2 regions of the Endozoicomonas sp. GU-1 genome follow, and region 1 is predicted to be linked to the other one. Evidence: predicted binding sites of a transcription regulator. Region 1 holds the regulator's gene; the other holds the start of a gene.
The links. Region 1 encodes sigma-54, which starts transcription at its own class of promoters, with help from an activator protein. Its sites were predicted from a motif close to TGGCACNNNNNTTGCTNT; they were not measured.
Positions count from the first base shown of each region.

Region 2: glnA (glutamate--ammonia ligase) is a predicted target of sigma-54. The motif match lies at 1,924-1,941, and genes of this name have one in related genera.

Region 1 is NZ_CP114771.1:2,666,704-2,670,126, forward strand. It holds gene dcuC (C4-dicarboxylate transporter DcuC) at 1-714, opposite strand, end outside; gene O3276_RS11010 (RNA polymerase factor sigma-54) at 1,024-2,484, shown strand; gene hpf (ribosome hibernation-promoting factor, HPF/YfiA family) at 2,626-2,940, shown strand; gene O3276_RS11020 (PTS sugar transporter subunit IIA) at 3,005-3,418, shown strand.
Region 2 is NZ_CP114771.1:4,686,155-4,689,577, forward strand. It holds gene thiI (tRNA uracil 4-sulfurtransferase ThiI) at 1-1,396, opposite strand, end outside; gene glnA (glutamate--ammonia ligase) at 2,071-3,423, shown strand, end outside.

The sequences.
Region 1 (3,423 bases):
GTCTGTAGGTTCGATGCCCTCACCCACATGCTCGGCAACCCTGTAGCCATCTTTCAGATCGCACCGACGCTGCCAGACAAAGTGCAGGGCCGCCGCCACCAGCGCCATGGGGAAGGTGATCCAGGCCTGATAATCCAGGAAGTATTCGGTAATTTCCAGTCCGGACTGGCTGGCGGCAAAATTGGCATTCACCTGGGTGACACCGATTTCAAATGCCGCCGGAGAAGCAATCACGGCAACCGCTGAAGCCGGGCTTAAACCGATATTTCTCAGCACCGGATACAGCGTCACCATCAACAGCAGACCGAGGCCCGTTGCCGAGGTGACGAACATTTGCAGCACAACACTGAGCAGATAACACAGCGCCAGTACCATATAAGGTGAGCGAAAACGGCTGATGGGCTTGACGGCCAGTCGAACCAGCGCTTCTGAGGCACCGATATGGGACATATAGCTGGCAAAACCACCACAGGCCATGATGGTCAGACCCAGGCTGGCCATGCGGAAGCTGAATACCGTGTTCATCAGTTGAAACAGGTCAAAGGGGATAAAACCGGTGGCCTTGGCCGCTGGCAGAATATCTTTTATCCCCATCACCGCGGCGGCACTTAGCAGGACAATACCGGCAATAGCCAGCGAAGCCGATGCACTGTAGTTCTTCACGATGGCGTAGATAACCAGTGCAACTACGGGTATGACAATGAGTATATCCACAGGGGAATCCTGAAAATGGCTAAATTGCGCGCAGGTTATTTCTTGAGCTATTGGTTGTAAATGACCAATGTCAAATAATGATCGGGTAGTTCTTTTTAACCATTCTGACAGTCGTTATGACCGAACTTTAAAGACGGAAAGCGCTTACAACCCACACAAAAACACACGTAATTTCATCGTATTCAATCTTTGCACATTTTTTGCTAAAGCTATGGTTTCAGAAACGTCTATGGGTTTATAATCAGCCGCACATGGAGAGTAAGCCTCTGCAGCCTCCACGGAAAACGAAGTAAAGGTATACGGTTGCCTATGAAGCCTTCCTTACAGCTCAAGATGGGCCAGCAGCTGACCATGACGCCGCAGCTGCAACAGGCCATCCGGCTGCTACAGCTATCGACCCTGGATCTTCAGCAGGAGATTCAGGAGGCCCTGGAGTCCAACCCCATGCTGGAGTCCGAGGATAGCCAGACAGAGGACACCGCCAGCAGTGAAGGACAGGAAGAACTCGTTGATCTGAGCGAAAAAGCCTCAGAACCTGAGCCTCAGGAGATGGCGGAATGGTCAGACAGCATTCCCAATGAACTGCCCGTGGACTCCGCCTGGGACGACGTGTATTCCAGCCTGCCGGCCAGCAGCGGTGACGATGATTATGACCCCCTGGCAAAATCCTCCGCTGTGGAGTCACTTCAGGATCACCTGGAATGGCAACTGGATATGCTGCCCATGAGCGACCGGGACCGGCTGATTGGTCTGGCGATCATCGAAGCAGTTAATCCGGATGGCTATTTAACCTGCACGCTGGATGACCTGTTTGTCTCTCTTCAATCCCAACTGGACGATCTGGAGATTGAAGAGATCCATGTGCTGCAACACCGGGTACAACAATTCGATCCGGTGGGTTGTGGCAGTATTGACCTTAGAGAGTGTCTGTTGGTTCAACTTCGTCAGCTGCCGCCCTCAACACCCCATTTCAACAATGCGGAAAAGCTGCTCACCCGTTACCTTGAGTCCCTTGGCACCCGTGATTATGCCAGCATCATGCGTCATGCCAAACTGAAAGAAGACCAGCTGCGAGAAGCCCTCAGCCTGATTCAGAGCTTCCACCCAAAACCCGGCAGCACCATTGATCAGACAGAAGCCGAATATGTGGTACCGGATATATCCGTCCGGAAAATCAGGGAACGCTGGACGGTGGAACTGAATTCCGACGCCCTGCCCAAACTGCGCATTAATAATAATTATGCGTCCATGGTTCAGAGAGCCAATAACAGCCGCGACAATGTGTTCATGAAGAACCATCTGCAAGAAGCCCGCTGGTTTTTGAAAAACCTGCAAAGCCGCAATGAAACATTGATGAAAGTGGCAAGCCAGATTATTGCCTATCAGCAGGAGTTCCTGGAAAAAGGGGATGAAGCCATGAAACCCCTGGTGCTGGCGGATATTGCCGAGGCGGTGGGGATGCATGAGTCGACGATATCCCGGGTAACGACTCAGAAGTACATGCATACCCCCCGGGGTGTTTACGAGCTGAAGTACTTTTTTTCCAGCCATGTCAGCACCACGGAAGGGGGGGAGTGTTCCTCCACGGCCATTCGGGCCCATATCCGCAAACTTATTGCTGAAGAGACACCGCGCAAACCCCTCAGTGACAATAAAATTGCGGCGATTCTGGGGGATCAGGGCATCAAGGTAGCAAGGCGCACCATTGCCAAATACCGTGAGTCCATGAATATTCCGCCATCCAATGAACGTAAGCAGTTAGTGCCCTAGTTGATACACCGCTCAAAAAGCAGTTTTTTTTGTCTCAGGGCATTCCAAGCTGCACCGACAGTGATAGAATCGAACTCAGCCAGTACGAAAAATCCCGCGGACTGGTGATTATCTGGATAATGGGATTCAGGAGAGCGTTACATGCAAGTCAACATCAGTGGGCATCATGTCGAGGTAACAGAAGCTCTGCACGACTATGTGATCAAAAGACTGGAGCGTCTTGGTTCACATTTTGACCATATCACCAATGTACAGGTGACCCTGAGTGTCGAAAAGCTGGTGCAGAAAGCAGAAGCCGTTTTGCATACCCGCGGGGCCGAGATTAATGCCACCGCCGAGCACGAAGACATGTACGCAGCCATTGACCTGCTCTCGGACAAGTTGGATCGGCAGCTGGTTAAGCGAAAAGAGAAAGCCCTGGACAGGCAACAGGGTGCCAGTGGCCATGCCCTTTGATTTATCAGGTTGCCATTCTTATTCAGCATGATTATTCATCGCATCCTAACCCCCGAGCGCACCCTTGACGGGGTGCACGGGGCCAGCAAAAAGAAAATCCTGGAATTTATCGCTGAACGCATCAGCAGCGAAGCCCCCGAAAATCAATGCCAAAGAACTGTTTGAAGCGCTGGTTGCCCGAGAGCGTCTTGGCACTACCGGGCTGGGTGATGGCGTGGCTATTCCCCACTGTCGCTGTAAAGCCTGCCCGGAGCCGATCGGTCTTTTTATACGACTGGCGGAACCGGTTGATTTTGATGCGGTGGACCGTGAGCCCGTTGACCTGGTATTCGCGCTGATCGTGCCAGAAGGCGAAAACCAGGAACATCTTGAAATTTTAAGGGCGCTGGCCGGGCGATTTCACTCTGCCCTGACCCTTCAGAAAATACGCTCGGCAACAAATACGACAATGCTCTATCGTACCATGAGTGAACAGTGAATAAC
Region 2 (3,423 bases), 2.0 Mb from region 1:
GCAGCTGACTCATTACACCTCTTTCGCAGTAGAGCAGGTAATGTCGATTGTTGTCCAGCTCCGGGAAGCGTGTGCGCAGCTGATAGAAGGGAATGATCACCACCTCGCGTCCGGGCATGGTAAATGGCTTTATCTCTTCTTCAGTGGGGTGACGAATATCGATAATCACTTCACCCTGATGGACTTCACTAACCACCTCAACTTCTTCCCGGGTCAGGTCATCCGCAATGATATCGTGGATAGAGACCGTTCTCCGGCTTTGAATAGCATCTTCGAGTACATCGAAGTTGAACCGCTCTTCTTCTGCCACAATTCTCTCTACCCTGGCCCGGGTGGTGGGGTTTTTCGAGATCACTGCGCAGTATTCCGGAATATTACGAACGAATTCTTCAGTACCGATTTGTATGGATATATCGATGATTGCCTGCTTATCCATGGTAATCAGGGGCCGGAGCACCAGGGCATCGGTTACCGAGTCAATCACCGCCAGGTTTGGCAGTGTCTGGCTGGAAACCTGACCAATGGCTTCGCCGGTTACCAGTGCCGCCATCTCCATCTCTTTGGCCACCTTAGTGGCGGCCCTGAGCATCATTCGCTTGAGAATAACGCCCATCTGGGCGTTGTCCACTTTGGTCAGTATTTCTTCGACAACGCCTTCAAAAGGTACGGTAACGAACTTTACCTGGCGAGAAGAACCAAAACGGTTCCACAGGTAGAAAGCCACCTCTTTTACTGCCAGCTCGTGGGCATGCCCACCCAGGTTGAAGAAGCAGAAGTGAGTTCGGATGCCGCGCTTCATGGTCAGGAAGCTCGACACCGTAGAGTCAAAACCGCCGGAAATCAGCGAGAGAACCGGCTCCTGAGACCCGAGGGGATAGCCACCCAGACCGGCTCCCCGCTTCTGGGTCATAAAATAGCGGTCATTCTTGATATCAATACGAACCGTTATTTCAGGATTTTTCAGGCTGACCCTTTTGGCTTCGGTCTGCTGGATAAGACCGCCACCGACAAATCGCTCTACCTCAATGGACTGGAAATCGTGCTTGCCGGTCCGGTTACAGCGAACGCAGAAGGTTTTGCCCGCCAGTGTTTCTGAGTGAGCCTCAACGGCTTTTTCCAGAACATCGTCCAGGCTGACCAGCTTGTGCTCCGCCACCTGTAGCCAGTAGGCAATGCCCGGGATATGGCTTAACAGGTCACCGACCTCTGCCACCAGGATCTGATCATTGCTACTGGTCGTGACTTCTATATGATCCCATACACCGCAGACATCGATATTCTCATCCACACGCTTGAGAATGGTGCGAATATTTTTACGCAGCATTTTAATAAAGCGTTTTCTTACCGGGGTACTTTTAATGGTGATTTCCGGAAACAGTTTGATGATGAACTTCATGGATCAGGAGACCTTGTGGGCTGGGTAGTCAAGGCGGGTAGGACGGATAACTTAACCATTCGTTAACGGCGCATTATACCGAATAACCGAGAGCTCTGGCACCCTTGTAGCACGTTGCAGGGTGACCCCGGAAAACCGGATTATATGGACCGTAATCGGTATTTGCCTCCATGCCGGTAAGTAATGCTGCAAATCCCTTGTCAAAGGGGTTACACTGTCAGCCGCTGTTTGGTCAGGTGGGTGTAGTAAAAGCTGTTTGCACTTATTTGGTGCGCCTATGGTTTTCTCTGCACCGAATCGGGCGGGCTTTTCCGGAGCTCGAGGTGCCTTGCATTGTGCAGGTGCGTGAGAGCCGTGAACGTGTGTACTTTGAGTAGCCTGAAGAGGATAAGGCAAGCAAAAACTGTGTGAACCGGTCTGGTATCTGGCTGTTTCCCGCTCTCTTTTTGCTCAATGCTTGCCTTTTTTCAGATGTTTCACTGAAAAGCCCTGTTTTTGTCCATCCCATCTGATCAAGTTGTAAAATGTGGCATGGCTATTGCTAATGGTCCAGCAAGCGAATCTCCTGGCTGCTTGTTGATGAGACAGCAAAGAGATTGATCAGTAAACCGCCTGATCTGGTTGCCAGTGCGGTGTTTGTCCGGTTTTTTTGTCCTCCAGAGGGGAAATAATAAATGTCGAAGACTCTTGGCCTGATTAAGGAACATGACGTTAAGTGGGTTGATCTGCGTTTCACCGATACCAAGGGTAAAGAGCAGCACGTATCGATTCCCATTGGTGAAATAGACGACGAATTCTTCGAAGTCGGCAAAATGTTCGACGGTTCCTCTATTGCTGGCTGGAAGGGCATTAACGAATCCGACATGATTCTGATGCCAGATGACAGCACAGCTGTCATCGATCCATTCACTGAAGCCACCACCCTCAACCTGCGCTGTGACATCGTGGAGCCATCCACCATGCAGGGTTATGAGCGTGACCCACGCTCTGTTGCCAAGCGTGCCGAAGAGTACCTGAAGTCTACCGGCATTGCCGACACTGCGTTCTTTGGTCCTGAGCCAGAGTTCTTTGTGTTTGACGACGTTAAGTGGAGCGTTGATATTTCCGGTGCTTCTTACGAAGTAAACTCAGAAGAAGCGGCATGGTCTTCCAACGCCAAATTTGAAGGCGGCAACATCGGACACCGTCCAAAAGTGAAGGGCGGTTATTTCCCGGTACCACCGGTTGACTCCCTGCACGATCTGCGTGCCGCCATGTGTGATGCCATGGAAGCTCAGGGCCTGGACGTTGAAGTTCATCACCACGAAGTAGGTACTGCCGGTCAGTGTGAAATCGGTGTCAAGTTCAACACCCTGGTTAAGAAAGCTGACGAAGTTCAGATTCTGAAGTACGCAGTGCATAACGTTGCTCATGCCTATGGCAAGACCGCTACCTTTATGCCGAAGCCACTGGTAGGCGACAACGGCTCCGGTATGCACGTTCACATGTCTCTGTCCAAGAACGGTGAGAACCTGTTTGCTGGTGATGGCTATGCAGGCCTGTCTGAAGAAGCCCTGTACTACATCGGTGGTGTAATCAAGCATGCCAAGGCCATCAACGCCTTTGCCAACGCTTCTACCAACTCCTACAAGCGTCTGATCCCGGGCTTTGAGGCTCCGGTTATGCTGGCTTACTCAGCCCGTAACCGCTCTGCTTCTATCCGTATTCCCTACGTGAACAGCCCTAAGGCACGTCGTATTGAAGTACGTTTCCCCGACCCCACTGCCAACCCATACCTGGCCTTTGCGGCCCTGATGATGGCCGGTCTGGACGGGATCAAGAACAAGATCCATCCTGGCGATGCGGCTGACAAGGATCTGTACGATCTGCCACCAGAAGAAGCAGCCGAGATCCCAACGGTTTCTGCCAGCTTTGAAGAATCCCTGGCTGCCCTGGACGCTGACCGTGAGTTCCTGACGGCCGGTGGCGTATTCACAGACGACATGATCGATGGTTACATTGAACTCAAGAAGGAAGAGTGTCTTGCC